2 regions of the Streptomyces sp. NPDC048295 genome follow, and region 2 is predicted to be linked to the other one. Evidence: riboswitches for the same ligand, from Rfam matches in the RefSeq annotation. Region 2 holds a riboswitch; the other holds the start of a gene.
The links. Region 2 has a riboswitch for cobalamin ahead of AB0D53_RS01370 (ribonucleoside-diphosphate reductase subunit alpha). Riboswitches for the same ligand answer to the same signal wherever they lie in the genome.
Positions count from the first base shown of each region.

Region 1 (8,984 bases), on a different contig from region 2:
ACCGACGCCGGGCGCGCGCTGTACGAGACGCTGGGCTGGAAGAAGCACGCGACGCTCGCGGAGTGCGTCTACCGGCCCTGAAGACAGGGCGGTCGTGCGGTGCCGAAGTCGCCGGGGCCGTCGGCCGGGGTTCAGCCGGTCGCGGCGTCCGGGCCCGCGTCGCGGGGTGCGAAGCGGATCGGTGCCTGGAAGCGGGCCTTGCGGGCGGCGCGGCGGAAGACGGTGAGAACTGCGGGACCGGCCAGCGTGATGCAGACGAGGTTGGTGACGGCGCGGCCGGTGTCCCAGCCGAGGGAGGTGGCCAGGTCGAAGGCGATGTATCGCTGGAACTGCTCGGTGAAGGCAAGCCCCGGCAGGTAGGCGATCGAGCTGTTCGGATCGAGGGAGAAGGGCCAGAAGGAGAGGTTCAGGAGGAAGCCGAACAAGTAGCCGGAGAGCGAGCCGTAGACGGCGAGCATGAGGACTTCCCCGCGGCCGGTCGCCCTGGGAAGGAATCCGGCGAGCATGCCGACGAAGGCGCAGCCGAACATCTGGTAGGGCATCCACGGCCCCACGCCTCCGGTGATCAGCGCCGAGGCGAACAGGGAGGTGCACCCGAGGGTGAAGCCGAAGCCGGGGCCGTACACCCGGCCGGCGAGGACGAGAATGAAGAACACCGTCTCGATACCGGCCGTGCCCGCGCCGAGGGGACGGACGGCCGCGTTGACGGCGGACAACACGCCCAGCATGGCCAGCGCCTTGGAGTTGATGCCGCCCTCGGCGATCTCGGAGATCACCACACAGAGCACGATCACCAGCAGCACGCCGAAGATCAGCAGCGGGGTGTAGTTCGAGCCGAACTTCCCGGGCGCCACGAGGAACGGCCAGAAGAACGCGACGACGCCCAGGAAGGCGGCCATGGCGATGACGACCCCGGCCCGGGCACGGATGCGGATGGCCGCGGCGTACGTGCTCATGAGTCGGGGTCCGTTCCGTCGGCGGCGACCGCGGTGGCCAGTTGGTCCACGGTGAGGAAGGGCAGCGGTGCGAGGATCTTCGCTGTCTGCGGGGCGAAGACGGGGGAGGCGACGATGACTTCGCCGGTGGGGCCGTCGGCCACGACGTCGCCCTCGGCCATGACCACGACTCGGTCGGCCGCCCGCGCGACGAACTCCACGTCGTGCGTGGAGATCACCACGGCCCGCCCCTCGGCGGCAAGGGCGTTCACGATGCCGATCAGCTCGCCCTTGGCCCGGTAGTCGAGACCGCGCGTGGGCTCGTCCAGCAGCAGCACCCGTGGGGCGGCGGCGAGCTGGATGGCCAGGACGAGGGCCAGTTTCTGGCCCTCGGACAGGTCACGGGGGTGGGTGGTGTCGGGGATGCCGGGGGCCAGCCGGTCCAGGACGGTGCGGGCCCGTGTCCCGTCCGCCGCGACCCCGGACTCGGAATCGGCCTGGTCGAGCTCCTGCTTGACGCTTTCCAGGTAGAGCAGGTCGGTGGGGGTCTGCGGGACCAGACCGACGAGCCGCCGGGCCGCTGCCGCCGAGACCTTCTGCGGGTCCTGTGCCTTCGGGCCGCCGGGCCCGCCCACGGCGACCGAGCCGGCTCTGCGGGGACCGGAGCCCTGGAGGGCCCAGAGCAGGGAGGACTTGCCGGAGCCGTTGCGGCCCATGAGGGCGGTGATCTCCCCGCCGCGCAGGTCGACGTCGACCTCACGCACGGCGGGGACGCCCTGGTACGACACGGTGATCCCGCGTGCGGTGAGCAGCGTCGCGCGGTCCGCGTCGGGAACGGCCCGCACTGCCGGGGGCGCGACATGGGCCAGCCGGGTGCGCAGCGGTGCTGCGGCACGGCGGGCGTCGCGGATGGAGAGGGGGAGCGGGGACCAGCCGGCGGTACGGCCGAGTTCGACGATGGGCGGTGCGATGGACGAGGTGCGGAAGATCTCGGCGGGCGGCCCCGGGACCACGCGGCCGTCGCCGGGGAGGTGGATCACGCGGTCGGCGTACTGGACGACGCGCTCCAGGCGGTGTTCGGCGAGGAGAACGGTGACGCCGAGGTCGTGGACGAGCCGGGTGACGGCGGCCAGGACCTCTTCCGCCGCGGTCGGATCGAGGGCGGAGGTGGGTTCGTCCAGGACCAGGACCCGCGGATGGGCGGTGAGGACGGAGCCGATGGCGACGCGCTGCTGCTGGCCCCCGGAGAGTTCGTGCAGGGCGCGATGGCGCAGATCGGCGAGGCCGAGCAGGTCGAGGGTCTCCTCCACTCGTTTGCGCATGGTTGCCGGAGGTACGGCCAACTGCTCCATGGCGTAGGCGAGTTCCTCCTCCACGGTGTCGGTGACGAAGCCGTCGAGGGGGTCCTGGCCGACGACGCCCACGACATCGGCGAGTTCACGGGGCGGATGGTCCGCGGTGTCCCGGCCGTCCACGGTGACGCGTCCGTGGAGGGTGCCGCCGGTGAAGTGGGGGACGAGGCCGTTGACCGTGCCCAGCAGGGTGGACTTGCCGATGCCGGTGTGGCCCACGACGAGGCAGAGTTCGCCTTCCTCGACCGTGAGGTCCACGTCCCGCAGGACGGGCTCGGCCGTGTCCTCGTACTGGACGGTGACCTGGTCGAAGGTGATCACTTGTTTTCCTCGGTGCGCTGCGTGGGGACGGCCGGTCGGACGGGTGTGTTCGGCGGCGGGGCCAGGAACCCGGCGGCGCCCGCGAGGAGGACCGCGGCGGCGGGGACGGGCGGCAGCGGCGGCCAACTGAGCGGGTAGATGGAGGGATTCAACTCCGCCGCGTCGAAGCCGATGCCGGCGAACAGGAGCAGGGCGGACAGGACCCCGCAGCCCGCGACGGCCCACTCGGCGGCCCGCCAGGGGTCCGGCCGGTAGGTCGTGCGGGTGACCCTGCGCCCGCCGAGGCGCAGGCCGGCGACACACAGCAGCCCGCCGGCCATGAGCGCGGGGAATCCGAGCAGGGCGGGTGCGGTGGCGTCGAGGAGCCCGTAGGCACCGGCACACAGGCCGCACATGCCGAGCAGCATGAGGGCACCGGTCGCGCGGCGGGAGCGCCGAGTGGCTGAGCCGGCACGGCCGTAGCCGCGGGAGTCCATGGCGGCGGCCAGCCGGAGGGAGCGCTCCAGGGCGTCTTCGAGGACGGGGACGACGATGCCGCGCAGGGCCCGCAGACCCTTGGTGCGTCCGGCCCGCAGCCGCCGGGCCCGGTGCACGCGCTGGACGCTCTGCACCAGTTGGGGCGCCACGCTGATGGAGACGGTGACGGCGACACCCAGCTCGTACAGGGCGCCCGGCAGTACGCGCAGTGCCCGCTTGGGGTTGGCGAGGGTGTTGGCGGCGCCGATGCAGCAGAGCAGACAGGCGAGGCGGAGCCCGTCGGTGGCGGCCGACAGCAACGCCTCCAGCGAGACGGGGCCGCCGAGCCGGATGCCCGCGTACCAGTCGGGGGTCGGGATGTGCGGGAGCGAGAAGAGGAAGTGGTCGTGGGGGGTGATGCCGGTGGCGAAGACGGCACGGAAGACCACACGGATCGCCACGACGGTCAGGGCCAGGTAGAGGTAGTACTTGAAGCCCTTTGCCCAGGGGGCCTCGGTCCGGCGCATGGTGATGACGTATCCGAGGACCGTGAGGACCAGGAACAGCAGCAGCGGATTGTTCGTGCGGCTGACGGCGGTGGCGAGGGCCAGGGCCCAGATCCACCAGGCGACGGGGTGCAGTGTGCGGGGCAGCCGGCGGCCGCCGGTGTCCGGCGCGAGGCCGGACGCCGGCGGCTGGGCCGTGTCCGTGGTGGTACGGCGCACGCGGCTACTCCGCACGGCGGCGCTTCGCCGCGTACCAGGCGGCACCGCCGATCAGCAGGACGAGCGCACCGGTCGCCACGGCGGGCAGGTACGAGCCCACATCGTGCTCGGCGTCGGCCGCGGGCGCCGCGTCGACGACTCTCGGGCCGGAAGCGCGCGCACCGGACGACGGTGATGCGGAGGGGGTCGGCGAGACGCTCGGAGAGGGGCTCGCCGACGCCGACGCACTCGGTGGGGCCGAGGGGCTCGGTGGTGGTGTCGACGCGGGAGGCGTCGGGTCCGCCGGGGGCGGGTTCTCCGGCTCGGGACCGGTGTTGGCGTCCGGCGGCAGCGGCGGCGCGGTGCGGGTGTCCTCGGGGACGGGCCCGCCACCGGTGGGCCTGGTGTTCTTGGCGCGCAGCTGGTCGGGAGTGACCGTGGGCCGGCCCTGGGTGCCCTCGATGTTCGTCCCACCGAAGATCCACAGATCGACGCTGCCGGGCTTCGGCTTGTAGAGCATGGCGCCCAGCTGGCTGTACTCCCAGGTGCTCTGCCCCGGGCCGGCGTGCCAGTACGACCAGTAGGCGGAGGCGGGCGGTGTCAGTACGCAGTCGTCCTGCTTCGGCGTCGGGTACTGCTTGCCGCCCTGGTGGCCGCTGTATCCGATGCGGCAGATGAAGGCGGCGCCGTCGTGGCCGGTGCCGGTGGTCCGCCAGCCGCCCTGGTTGAGGAGCTCGTACCCGGTGGTGGGAGTGGTTCCGCAGGATCGGTAGACGGGCCCGCCCCAATGGCTGAAATCCACGGCGAGCACCGCACCGGAGGATGTGGTGCACCGGCCCATCGGCTGCGGGGCGGCCCCCGCCGGAGCCGAGGTGGCGGCGAACGCCGCCGTCGTCAGCCCCAGCGCGGCTGCCGTGCGGGCCAGGGCGCGCAGCACACGACCGCTTCTCATGCCTCGCTCCCCGTGGTTCCGCGGCGGCGCCGGGCGGCGCGGGCCGTGCCCCAGCCGCCGAGCATCAGCAGCACGGCGGCGATGGCGAGGGCGAGGGTCTGCGCGCCGGTGGAGGCGAGGACGCCGCCCGAGCCCGAGTCCTCGCTCGTACCGGTACCGCCCGTCTCCTCGCCCGGGGTCACGATGGCGGGGGTGGACGGCCGGCCCGAGCCGCTGGGCGCGGGCTCCGGATCAGTGCCGTCCAGGCTGCGTGTGAGGGTGCCGAAGGAGATTCCGGTGGCGCCCCCGACGGCCTGGGCCGAGGCGCGGACGTCGGATCCGGGCTGGCCGCCCTTGACGACGTTGAACCCGCCGTCGGTGTTCTGCTGCGAGGCGAGGAACGTGCGGGCCTTGGCGATGCGGTCCGCGTACTTCGTGGCGTCCAGCGACAGCCCCTGTACCGCCAGGGCGGCGGAGTTCACGGAGTTGCCGGAGGCGCCCGGGAACCCGCCGTCCGCCAGCTGCCGGCCGGCCAGCCAGGCGAGGGCCTTGTCCACGGCCGCCTGCGAGTCGGCGTCGGGCAGCAGATCCAGGGTCATCGCGGCCATCGCGGTGGAGTCGACCTCGATGTCGCTCTTCTCGCCGATCAGGCTCGGCCAGGCGCCCGAGGGATCCTGGAGGCTCTTGAGGTAGGCGATCGGTTCGGCCGCGGCGGCCGTCTCGCCCGCGCGGACCTGGGCCATGACCCCGAGCGACTGGGAGAAGACGGACGTGGCGTAGGTGTAGTTGCCCTTGGCCGCGCAGGGCCTCGGCGTCGGTGTCTTCGCCGGGCAGATGGCCTTGGCCAGTGCGCCGATCAGGTCCTGTCCGCCGAAGTCACGGGGGTCCCGGCCCACGACCTCGGCCAGGACGGCCGCCTTGCCGATGAAGCCGCCGCCTGCGTACGTGGTGCCGATCAGGGTCCAGTCGTGGATTCCGCGTCCCTTGCCGTCCTTGCCGCCCTTGTCGAGAAAGTCGACGATGTTGCGCAGGGCGGCGTTGTCGTGGCCGGTCGCGGCGAGCGCGTAGGCACCGTCGATGGTCAGGCCGAAGTCGGCGAACCCGGAACCCTTCGCGTTCTCGTAGTAGTGACCCTGTACCAGTCGCCTGTGATCGGTGAGGTACGCGCTGCCCTTCTTCAGGTCGGGCCCGTCACCTGCCGGGGGCGTGCTCGTCGGGTCCGGGGTGGGTGTGGTCGGTGGGGTCGCCTTCCTGGCGGTGAGCGCGACCAGGTCGCTCTTGGCACCCGCGATGACCACCGGGGTGGTGGCGAACACCCGGGGGTCGGTCTCGCCCTCCTCGAAACCGAAGCCGCCCTTGGGTAGTTGCTGCTCGGAGAGCCAGGAGACACCCGCGTCGGCCCGGTCCGTGTCGCCCAGGGCGCGCAGGGCCTGTGCGGCCCAGCCGGTGGGGCCCGCGCTGCCGGTCGTCAGGTACGAGGCGGAGGGCCAGGCTCCGGTCGGGAGCTGGGACTTCTTGAGGTAGGCCCGCGCCTTCTCGACCGCCGCGCCGTGGCCGCCGGCCCGCTTGAGGGCCAGGGCGATCAGTCCGGTGGAGCTCGCGTCGCTGTCGCACCACTCGCCGGCCCTGATGAGGATGCCCGTGAAGCCACCGTCCTCGCACTGGAGTCCGGTCAGCCGGGTCACGGCGTCGGCCGGGGGTGTCACCTCACCGTTCAGCAGGGCGATGACGGCCATGGCCTGGGCGTCGGCCTGTCCCGTGGAGCGGAAGTCGCCCTTCGTGAGGCAGCCGGGGATCGTTTCGCCGTCGCCGATGTCCCTCGGGCAGACGTACTCGACGAGGTCACCGAGAAGGTCGTGGCCGCCGAAGTCGCGCGGGTCCTTGCCGGTGGCCTCGGCCACGAGTGCCAGACGCGCGGCGGCCGAGGCATCGGGAATCCCGTCCTTGCCGGCCGGGTAGGCGTACGTGTCCGTCTGCGCGGGTGAAGCGAGGAACGAAGCGGCCTTCTGCGCCACCGGGCTCTTCGGGTCGGCGGCGGCCAGGGCGTAGACGACCTCGGTGGTGAGCATGTGGTCCGGCGCGGTGGCGCCCTCGTCGACGACCCGTTCCTCGTCCGTCAGCATCCCGGTGAGCCAGCGGGTGGCGGCAGCCACGTCGACCGGGGCCGGAGGCCTGGTCGGGCCCGTGGGATCGGTGGGTTCCGTGGTGGGGACACCGCTCCTGGCCCGTACGTCGTCGGGGGAGAAGGTGGGCTTGCCCGTGGTGCCGCCGACATCGGTGCCGCCGAACACCCAGGCGTCCACGTCACCGGCCCCGGGGGTACGGGACATGGCGCCGAGGGGGCTGTAGGTCCAGCTCTTCTGCCCGGGGGAGGCGATCCAGTACGACCAGTACGCGGTGGCCTGCGGGGTGAGGACGCAGTCCTCCTTGGCCGGGGTCGGGTACTCCGTACCGGAGTCGAAGGAGCCGTTGCCTATGCGGCAGATGAATCCGTCGCCGTCGTGGACGGTACCGGTGGTTCTGAACCCTCCCTCGTGCAGCAGCTCGTAGCCGGTGGTGGGCGTGGTGTCGCAGCCGCGCACCACCGGCCCGCCGAAGGGGCCGAAATCCACGGCGACAATGGCCCCGGTCGTGGCGGTGCACTCCTCGACGGGGTCGGCGTTCGCCGGTGACGCTGTGAAGAACGCCACTCCGGCACCGAGAGTCAAGAACGAGGCGGTCAGCAGGGACAGCAGACGCTGTCTCCTGCCTGTCCGCCGTTCCGGCTGCTGTTCGGTCCTCACCGCGGCCCCCTCGTCAATGCCGGGCGGCTGCGTACGTGGCGATTGACCCCCCACCGGGCTGCTGCGCCATGGGGAGGTTGGACGACCACGCCGTAGTCCGCGACGGCGTTCCTCGTGCTCTGTCCCAGCGCCAGGCATTCCGGCTCACCCGGAACGAGCCCGGGTCCACGGTTGCGGGTCAGCGCCGGAATTCGACCGGCTTCCCCTGCTGCTGAGTGCGTGTCAGCCGGAGTGCAACACGGATGCGGTCGGGCCGTCAAGGTGGTGTGTGCCTCACCGGACGGTTCCCGGACATCCGGGAACGGCACCTGTCCGGACGTCTGGCGGACCGCCCGGCCCCTCGGGTAGCGTCCTGGGCTGCCACATGGGGGAATCCGGTGCGAAGCCGGAGCTGACGCGCAGCGGTATGGAACGGCGGGGGCCGTCTCCGAGCCCGAATGCCCATGCGGCGCAGCTACGAGAAGCCGTACCACGCGTTCCGGACGGCGGCTCCCGACCATGCCCGGCCGTGTCCCTGCACGGAGAAGTCCGGCCATGCACTGGAGGCCGGCGTCCGCCGATCCCAGGAGCAGGCCATGCCCCGTCTTCGTACGCCCCGACGCCTCGCACTCGCGCTGCCCGCAGCGTTCGGCGCCCTCGCCCTCACCACACTGCCCGCCTTCGCCACGTCCAGCCCCGCCCAGCTGGCCACGTCCAGGACGAACGGCGTCACCTACCTCAAGTCGCTCCAGGCGGCGGACGGTTCGTATGCCGGTTCCGGCCTGTCCAACGAGTGGGCGTTCAGCGCCTTCGCGGCGTCCGGCACGGCCGTCGTCGATGTCGCTCCGGGTGGCGACACCACGAAGAACGCCCGCACCGTCTACCGTGATCTGCTCTCCACGTCCGGCTGGCCCTCCGCCTCCCCCGTGGTCACCGACTACGAGCGGGGCACACTGAACGCGTACGCCGCCGGCATCGACCCGGCCCGGGTCTCGGCCTCCCGCAACCTCGTCGCCGACATCTACTCCTACTGGCAGACCGCCGAGCCCGGCTACTTCGGTCCGTCCGCAAACTTCAACGGCACCGTGTTCGCGGCCCTCGCGCTCGGCGGCGCCAGGACCCAGGCCGGCGGCACCCGCATCCCGCAGTCGCTGACCGACTCGATGGTCACGCGTATCCGGGCCAACCAGCACGTCGACGGCGGCTGGACCTACAGCAAGGCCGAAGGCGACCCCACCGCGCTCAACTCGGCGAGCGACGTCGACATGACCGGAGCGGCCATGGCCGCCCTCTGCGTCTCGGGCGTTCCCGGCACCGATGCGGGCGTCGTCAAGGCCAAGAACTTCCTCAAGGGAAAACTGGTCGCCACCACCGGCGCGTTCAACTCCCTCTACGGGGTCAACACCAGCTCCAACGGCTGGGGCGTGGCGGGGCTGAACGCCTGCGGAATCAACCCGCAGACCGGCGACTTCCTCACGGTCAACGGCAAGACGCCGATCGATTTCCTGATAGCCAACCAGTAC
Region 1 is NZ_JBEZLL010000009.1:249,530-258,513, forward strand. Features, by position in the region: gene AB0D53_RS16520 (GNAT family N-acetyltransferase) at 1-81, shown strand, start outside; gene AB0D53_RS16525 (ECF transporter S component) at 132-956, opposite strand; gene AB0D53_RS16530 (ATP-binding cassette domain-containing protein) at 953-2,608, opposite strand; gene AB0D53_RS16535 (energy-coupling factor transporter transmembrane component T) at 2,605-3,789, opposite strand; gene AB0D53_RS16540 (hypothetical protein) at 3,794-4,720, opposite strand; gene AB0D53_RS16545 (prenyltransferase/squalene oxidase repeat-containing protein) at 4,717-7,482, opposite strand; cobalamin riboswitch at 7,594-7,733, opposite strand; cobalamin riboswitch at 7,850-7,925, shown strand; gene AB0D53_RS16550 (hypothetical protein) at 8,058-8,984, shown strand, end outside.
Region 1: linked by a shared signal. The riboswitch ahead of AB0D53_RS16545 (prenyltransferase/squalene oxidase repeat-containing protein) and the one ahead of AB0D53_RS01370 (ribonucleoside-diphosphate reductase subunit alpha) in region 2 are both predicted to bind cobalamin.

Region 2 (8,984 bases):
GGTCGGTCAGGGTGAACTCGCCCTCCCCGGGCTGCCACTGCCGCAGCGAGGGCAGCACTTCGGGCGGGGGCGCTGCGGCGGGGGTGGTCTCGGCCGAGGCGCTCTGCCAGGGCAGCAGCGCGGCGGTGAGCGCGGCCACCACGGCCCCTGTGGTCCTTCGCCCGGTCCTTCGTCCTGTCTTCCGTATGTCCATGCGACCGACCCTGCTGGGCCGGCCGGGCCGCGGTCCATGGACGGGAGTGGCGAGCGGTTGGACGATTGATCCGACGTCAGATCTGCTGCGGCTCAGGCCGCTTCGACGATAGCGCCTGGACCGCGGAAGGTGCGGCGGTACGCGTTCGGCGTGGTGCCCAGGGAGCGTACGAACTGGTGGCGCAGTGCGGCGGCGGTCCCGAAGCCGGTGCGCCCGGCGATCGTATCCACGGTGTCATCGGATGTCTCCAGCAGATGCTGGGCCAGTAGCACCCGCTGGCGCAGCAGCCAGCGGTACGGAGTGGTACCCGTCTCCTGCTGGAAGCGTCGGGCGAAGGTGCGCGGCGACATGTGTGCCTGGGCGGCGAGCTGCTCGACGGTCATCTCCTGGTCGAGGTGGCGCTCCATCCAGACGAGCGTCTCGCCGACGGTGTCGCAGGGGGTGCGGGGCAGCGGCCGCTCGATGTACTGGGCCTGGCCGCCGTCCCGGTGCGGCGGCACCACCATGCGGCGGGCGAGCGCGTTCGCGGCGTCGGGGCCGTACTCCTGCCGGATCAGGTGCAGACAGGCGTCGATCCCGGCCGCCGTGCCCGCCGAGCTGATGACCTGGCCCTCGTCCACGTACAGCACATCGGGCTCGACGACGGCCCGCGGGTAGCGGCGGGCCAGCTCCGCGGCGTGGCGCCAGTGGGTGGTGCAGCGGCGCCCGTCCAGCAGTCCGGCCGCGCCGAGGACGTACGCGCCGGAGCAGACACTCATCACCCGGGCACCCCGGTCCACGGCCCGGCGCAGGGCGTCGAGGGCCTCTTCGGGGTACTCCCGGTCCGCGAAGTGGCTGCCGGCCGGCACGGCGATGAGGTCGGCCTCCTCCAGGCGGTCGAGGCCGTACGGCGTACTGATGGTGAAGCCGGCGTGGGTCCGGAGCACCGGGCCCTCGGCGGAGACCACGGCGAAGTCGTGGACCGGCAGGCCCTGGTCGCTGCGGTCGAGTCCGAACACCTCGCACAGCACGCCCAGTTCGAAGGGGTGGACCTCGTCGAGCAGCAGAACGGCGACATTTTTCAGCATGGCGCCAGTGTGGCAGTAATTCGATGCTCCATGACAGTCCTGCCACTGCCGCGATCCGTCCGCGCGGACGAGAGTAGAGCCATGAACACATTCCAGAACGTCCTGGGCATAGCCGCACTTATCGCCCTCGTCCTGCTGCCCGCCCTCGCCGGGCTCGCCCGCGAGCGCCGCATCGACCGCGAGCTGCGCGCCGCGGAACGGGCCAGGAGCGACGGACCCCCGGAAACGGCGGACGCCGCGCGGCCGGTCACGGCTGCGCGGCGCCCCCACCTCGGAAGCTGGGCCAGGATCTAGGCCCTACGGACTAGAAGTCGTCGTCGAAGGCGACCGAGCCCTCCACCGCCACCTGGTACGCGGACGGCCGGCGCTCGAAGAAGTTCGTCAGCTCCTGCACGCCCTGGAGCTCCATGAACGAGAACGGGTTCTCGGAGCCGTAGATCGCCGGGAAGCCCAGCCGGGTGAGCCGCTGGTCGGCGACGCACTCCAGGTACTGCCGCATCGACTCGGTGTTCATGCCGGGCAGCCCGTCGCCGCACAGATCGCGGCCGAACTGCAGCTCCGCGGCCACGGCCTCCTTCAGCATGTCGGTGACCTGCTGCTGGAGCTCGTCGTCGAAGAGGTCCGGCTCCTCCTTGCGGACGGTGTCCACGACCTCGAACGCGAAGTTCATGTGCATCGTCTCGTCACGGAACACCCAGTTGGTGCCCGTGGCGAGACCGTGCAGCAGACCCCGCGAGCGGAACCAGTAGACGTAGGCGAACGCGCCGTAGAAGAACAGCCCCTCGATGCACGCCGCGAAGCAGATCAGGTTCAGCAGGAACCGGCGGCGGTCGGCCTTCGTCTCCAGCCGCTCGATCTTCTCGACCGAGTCCATCCACTTGAAGCAGAACTGCGCCTTCTCACGGATGGAGGGGATCTCCTCGACCGCGTCGAACGCGGCGGCGCGGTCCTCCGGGTCGGGCAGATAGGTGTCCAGCAGCGTCAGATAGAACTGGACGTGCACGGCCTCCTCGAAGAGCTGCCGCGACAGGTACAGCCGCGCCTCGGGGGAGTTGATGTGCTTGTACAGCGTCAGCACGAGGTTGTTGGAGACGATCGAGTCGCCCGTCGCGAAGAACGCGACCAGCCGGCCGATCATGTGCTGCTCGCCGGGGGACAGCTTGGCGAGGTCGGCGACGTCGGAGTGCAGGTCGACCTCCTCCACCGTCCAGGTGTTCTTGATCGCGTCGCGGTAGCGCTCGTAGAAGTCCGGGTAGCGCATGGGCCGCAGGGTCAGTTCGAAGCCCGGGTCGAGCAGGTTCTTCTCGGAGTTGGTGGTGCTCATTACTGGCAGGCCTCGCAGGACTCGGGGTTTTCGAGGGAGCAGGCGATCGCGTCCGCGTCGGGCGCCGAAGCCTGCTGTACGGGAATGGGGGCGGCGGTCGCGGCCTGGCCGGAGGCGGCACGGGCGATCCGGGTCGCCGGGCGCGAGCGCAGGTAGTACGTCGTCTTCAGCCCCTGCTTCCAGGCGTACGCGTACATCGAGGAGAGCTTGCCGATCGTCGGCGTCTCCAGGAACAGGTTCAGCGACTGGCTCTGGTCCAGGAACGGCGTACGGGCCGCCGCCATGTCGATCAGACCGCGCTGCGGGATCTCCCACGCAGTGCGGTACAGCGCCCGTACCTCCTCCGGGATCCAGGCGAAGCCCTGCACCGAGCCGCTGGCGTCGCGCAGCGCCTCACGGGTCCGCGCGTCCCACACCCCGAGCTGCTTCAGCTCATCGACCAGATACGCGTTGACCTGGAGGAACTCACCGCTGAGCGTCTCGCGCTTGAAGAGGTTGGAGACCTGCGGCTCGATGCACTCGTAGACCCCCGCGATCGAGGCGATCGTCGCCGTCGGCGCGATGGCGAGCAGCAGCGAGTTGCGCATCCCGCTCTTCGCGACGCGGGCGCGCAGCGCCTCCCACCGCTCGGGCCAGTTCAGCTCGGTGTCGTAGTGGTCGGGGTGCAGCACACCGCGCGCCGCCCGCGTCTGCGACCAGGCGGGCAGCGGTCCGGACCGCTCGGCGAGCTCGCAGGACGACTCGTACGCGGCGAGCATGATCCGCTCGGAGATCTTCGTGGAGAGCGCGCGGGCCTCGGGGGAGTCGAAGGGCAGCCGCAGCTTGAAGAAGACGTCCTGGAGGCCCATGGCGCCCAGACCCACCGGGCGCCACTTCGCGTTGGAGCGGCCGGCCTGCTCGGTCGGGTAGAAGTTGATGTCGACGACCCGGTCCAGGAAGGTCACGGCGGTGCGGACGGTGGCGTCCAGACGCTCCCAGTCGATGGAGTCGTCGGCGACGAACGCGCCGAGGTTGACCGAGCCCAGGTTGCAGACCGCCGTCTCGCCGTCGTCGGTGACTTCGAGGATCTCGGTGCACAGGTTCGAGGAGTGGACGACGGTGCCCGGCTCGGCGGTCTGGTTCGCGGTCCGGTTGGAGGCGTCCTTGAACGTCATCCAGCCCTGGCCGGTCTGCGCGAGGGTGCGCATCATCCGGCCGTACAGCTCGCGGGCCGGGATCGACTTGCGGGCCAGCCCCTGGGCCTCGGCGGCCCGGTACGCGGCGTCGAACTCGTCGCCCCACAGGTCGACGAGGCCGGGTACGTCGGCGGGCGAGAACAGCGACCAGTCGCCGTCCGCGTCGACCCGGCGCATGAACTCGTCCGGGATCCAGTGCGCCAGGTTGAGGTTGTGCGTACGCCGCTGGTCCTCGCCCGTGTTGTCGCGCAGCTCCAGGAACTCCTCGATGTCCGCGTGCCAGGTCTCCAGGTAGACGGCGGCGGCGCCCTTGCGGCGGCCCCCCTGGTTGACCGCGGCGACGGAGGCGTCGAGCGTCTTCAGGAACGGCACGATGCCGTTGGAGTGCCCGTTGGTGCCGCGGATCAGCGAACCGCGCGAGCGGATGCGGGAGTACGAAAGGCCGATGCCGCCCGCGTGCTTGGAGAGCCGGGCCACCTGGTGGTAGCGGTCGTAGATCGAGTCGAGCTCGTCCAGCGGGGAGTCCAGCAGATAGCAGGAGGACATCTGCGGGTGCCGGGTGCCGGAGTTGAAGAGCGTGGGGGAGGAGGGGAGGTAGTCGAGCCGGCTCATCAGCCCGTACAGCGCCGCCACTTCGTCCACGGCGCGCTGCGAGTCGTCCTCGGCGAGCCCGGACGCGACCCGCAGCATGAAGTGCTGGGGCGTCTCGACGACCTGGCGGGTGTGCGGGTGGCGCAGCAGATAGCGGCTGTGCAGGGTCCGCAGTCCGAAGTAGCCGAAGCGGTCGTCCGCGCCGTCGGCGAGCGAACGCTCCACCAGCGCGTCGAGGGCGGCCGCGTGGCGGGCGACGAACCCGGCGGTACGGTCGGCGATCAGGCCCTCGCGGTGCCCGACGGCGACCGAGGCGGAGAAGGAGACCGCGCCCTGGCCGGCCGCCTCGTCCGCGATGGTGAGGGTCAGGAGCCGGGCGGCGAGCCGGGAGTAGGCGGGGTCCTCGGAGATCAGGCCCGCGGCGGCCTCGGTGGCCAGTGAACGCAGCTCCGCCTCGTCCGCCCGGGCGCTGCGGCCGCGCAGCGCGGCGGCGGCGACCCGGCCGGGGTCGGTGTCGGGCAGATCGGCGGTGAGGGCGGTCAGGGTCCGCAGCAGCGCGGTCCCCGGTCCGTCCTGTGCGACTGCCTCGGACTCGGCTGCTGCGGACGCGGCGACTGAAGCCGGATCGGCTGGCGCGATGGTCACGTGGTGCTCTCCCTCGCTCGGCTCGGGGCCGGCGGGGAACGGGGCAGCCCTGCGGACGCGCAGACCCGGGGCAGGGCAGCGCTCCGCACGGCGTCCACCGGCCCAACCGCGAGGCCCGGACGTCTGGGCATCCGGTTCGGTCGAGCCGGATGCGCTGCCGGCAGGTCATCGGACTGACTCGGGGGTGCACAAAAGCGCACTGAATACACCGTTGCGGGACAGTTCCGGATTCGCACCGGATTCCCCTGCGGCGACAGCGAGGAAGAGCATACATGTGGGGGCTGCCCGATGAGGCAGCCCCCACATGTTGTGTCGCACCGACCGGGTCGGGCCCACAGAACGAGCCGTAAGGCCCTTTCCCGGGCCGGCCGACCCGATCACGCCGACGGCCCGCCGCGCCCCGCTGGAGGGGGCTCGACGGGCCGTCGACGGGCCGTGGGCGCGGGTCGTCAGTGGCCGCCCGGCGCCCCCGCCGTGGCCGGCGGGAGTTCCTTCTCGACGCCCGGGTCGCCCGCGTCGGCGGTGTAGTCGGCCGGGGAGGTCTCGTCGATCCCGGCGGGCGCCTTCATGGCGTTCAGGACGAAGGTCAGCACCACCGTCACGACCACGTTCAGCACGAACGCGGTGAGGCCGATGTAGCCGATCTCGCCGATGCCGGGGATCTCCGCGGACGAGCCGCCGAAGTGCTTCTGGGTCGGCGAGGCGACCCCGTACGCGGCCACCGTCCCGTACACCATGCCGACCGCCCAGCCCGCGAGCAGCGCCCAGCGGTGGAACCAGCGGGTGAACAGGCCGCCGACCAGGGCCGGCATCGTCTGGAGGATCCAGATGCCGCCGAGCAGCTGGAAGTTGATCGCGACCGTCTTGTCCATCGTGAGGACGAAGGCGAGCGCGCCGACCTTGACCAGCAGCGAGACCAGCTTGGAGACCTTGGTCTCCTGTTCCGGGGTCGCGTCCGGCTTCAGGAAGTCCTTGTAGATGTTGCGGGTGAAGAGGTTCGCCGCGGCGATCGACATGATCGCGGCGGGCACCAGCGCGCCGATGCCGATGGCGGCGAACGCGACGCCCGCGAACCAGTCCGGGAACATGGTCTCGAACAGCTGCGGGATGGCCAGCTGCCCGTTGTCCACCTTGATCCCGGCGGCGATGGCCATGAAGCCGAGCAGCGCCAGCAGACCCAGCATCAGCGAGTACAGCGGCAGGATCGTGGTGTTGCGCCGGATCACGTTGCGGCTGCGGCTGGAGAGCGTCGCCGTGATCGAGTGCGGATACATGAACAGCGCCAGCGCCGAGCCCAGCGCCAGGGTGGCGTAACCCCACTGGCCCGCCTCGCCCGGCGCGAGCGCGCCACGCGGTTTGCCGGTGGCCGGGTTGGTCTGCGAGAACGCCTCGCCCGCCTTGGCGAAGATGTCGTCGAAGCCGCCCAGCTTGATCGGGATGTAGATGATCGCCACCGCGATGACCAGGTAGATCAGCCCGTCCTTGACGAAGGCGATCAGCGCGGGTGCCCGCAGCCCGGACGAGTAGGTGTACGCGGCGAGCACCGCGAACGCGATCAGCAGCGGCAGGTCCTTGACGAACCAGTGGGTGTTCTCGCCGCCGCCGACGCCCATCACGTCCAGCACCGCCTGGATGCCGACGAGCTGGAGCGCGATGTACGGCATCGTGGCGAGGATGCCCGTGACGGCGACCGCCAGCGACAGGCCCTTCGAGCCGAAGCGCCCGCGCACGAAGTCCGAGGTGGTGACGTACCCGTGCTTGTGCGAGACCGACCAGAGCCGCGGCAGGAAGGTGAAGATCAGCGGGTACACCAGGATGGTGTACGGCACGGCGAAGAAGCCGGCCGCGCCCGCCGCGTAGATCGCCGCCGGAACGGCGACGAAGGTGTACGCGGTGTACAGGTCGCCGCCGAGCAGGAACCAGGTGACCCAGGTGCCGAACGACCGTCCGCCCAGGCCCCATTCGTCGAGGCTCGCCTCGTTCTCGGCCTTGCGCCAGCGCGCCGCCAGGAAGCCCATGACCGTGACGGCCACGAAGAAGAAGATGAAGACGCCGAGCGCGACGCCGTTCACGCCGTCCTTCACGCCGGCTCACCTCCCTTGCGGGCGCGCTGGTCACGCTGCCACAGCTTGTACGCGGTCATCGTGAGCGCGGTGGAGATCAGCACCCAGAGCATCTGGTACCAGTAGAAGAACGGAATGCCGATGAAGGTGGGGTCCACCTTCGCGTACGAACTCACCCAGAGCATCGCCACGAACGGCGCGACGAGACAGAGGGCGATGACTACCCGCACCGGTGTGACGGCGGGCGGTTTTCCTTCTGGGCCTGCTGGCATGCGGCGACTCCGTCCCCTCGCTGATCACCTTGTAATGCGCAGGAAATCTAGGGGAGGCTTCCGGTCACCGTCACCCCCTGTCCGCATTGCGGTCCGGCAACGGTCCCCTGAGCGGGTACTTCTGTTCGTGATCCCGCCAGGTGTACGGCAGTTGGTCCGTACTGGGATGTGCGAAAGGCCCCCGCGGAGAGATGCGTTCCGCGGGGGCCCCGGGGGGTGGTCCGGGTTCAGTCGGTGGGCCGCTTCAAACGCGCCACGAACTTGTACCGGTCGCCCCGGTAGACCGAACGCACCCACTCCACCGGCTCGCCCTGTCCGTCGAGCGAGTGCCGGGAGAGCATCAGCATCGGCAGGCCCACGTCCGTGCCGAGCAGACCGGCCTCGCGCGGGGTGGCGAGGGAGGTCTCGATGGTCTCCTCGGCCTCGGCCAGCCGCACGTCGTACACCTCCGACAGGGCGGTGTAGAGGGAGGTGTACTTCACCAGCGAACGGCGCAGCGCGGGGAAGCGTTTGGCCGAAAGGTGTGTGGTCTCGATCGCCATCGGCTCGCCGCTGGCGAGCCTCAGCCGCTCGATCCGCAGTACCCGGCCGCCGGTGGTGATGCCGAGCAGCCCGGCGAGGGTGTCGTCGGCCGTCACATAGCCGATGTCCAGCAGCTGGGAGGTCGGTTCGAGACCCTGGGCGCGCATGTCCTCGGTGTACGAGGTGAGTTGCAGGGCCTGCGAGACCTTCGGCTTGGCGACGAAGGTGCCCTTGCCCTGGATGCGCTCCAGCCGGCCCTCGACGACCAGCTCCTGGAGCGCCTGGCGCACGGTGGTGCGCGAGGTGTCGAACTCGGCGGCCAGGGTCCGCTCCGGCGGCACGGGGGTGCCCGGCGGCATGGTGTCCGTCATGTCGAGCAGATGTCGCTTCAGCCGGTAGTACTTCGGGACGCGCGCCGTACGCGTGGCCGCGCCCGTCTCGTTCTCCGTACTGCCCCCGTCGGCACCCATGGTCCGCCTTCCCGACGCTTGCGTTGCTGCCGTCACCGGCTCCTCCGTCTGTCGCGGCTCACATGGTGGCACGGTCCGGTCACGGCTGGTCGCCCTCCCTTAGGTGTCGGTCCTATAACGGACGCGAGTGCACTTCTTATACACCCTTGACACCCCTAAAGGTCTAGGCCAAGCTCCCGGTACTGGTCTAAACCATTAAAGACCAGGTCCAGCCCCAGCAGTACTCGTCGAATGTCTTCGCGGTGGGCGGGGTTGCAGTATCCCTGAGGAGGGTTTGGCGTGAAGCGCAAGCTCATCGCGGCGATCGGCGTCGCGGGCATGATGATCGGCCTTGCGGCGTGCGGGTCCGACGACGGCGGTGACAGCGGCAAGAAGGCCGGTCCGGACGCGTACAAGGGCCAGACCCTGACCGTGTGGACGATGTCCGGCTCGAACCCGGACGGGTGGACCAAGACGGTCACCGAGGAGTTCGAGAAGAAGACCAAGGCCAAGCTGAAGATCGAAGTCCAGGACTGGAACGGCATCCAGCAGAAGGTCACCACGGCCCTCTCCGAGTCCAACCCGCCGGACGTCCTGGAGATCGGCAACACCCAGACCCCGGCGTACGCCAAGACCGGCGGTCTCGCCGACCTCGGTGACCTGAAGAAGGAGATCGGCTCCGC
Region 2 is NZ_JBEZLL010000001.1:310,661-319,644, reverse strand. Features, by position in the region: gene AB0D53_RS01390 (family 20 glycosylhydrolase) at 1-142, opposite strand, end outside; gene AB0D53_RS01385 (helix-turn-helix domain-containing protein) at 286-1,260, opposite strand; gene AB0D53_RS01380 (hypothetical protein) at 1,342-1,554, shown strand; gene AB0D53_RS01375 (ribonucleotide-diphosphate reductase subunit beta) at 1,565-2,584, opposite strand; gene AB0D53_RS01370 (ribonucleoside-diphosphate reductase subunit alpha) at 2,584-4,995, opposite strand; cobalamin riboswitch at 5,137-5,268, opposite strand; gene mctP (monocarboxylate uptake permease MctP) at 5,445-7,079, opposite strand; gene AB0D53_RS01360 (DUF3311 domain-containing protein) at 7,076-7,330, opposite strand; gene AB0D53_RS01355 (GntR family transcriptional regulator) at 7,558-8,322, opposite strand; gene AB0D53_RS01350 (extracellular solute-binding protein) at 8,602-8,984, shown strand, end outside.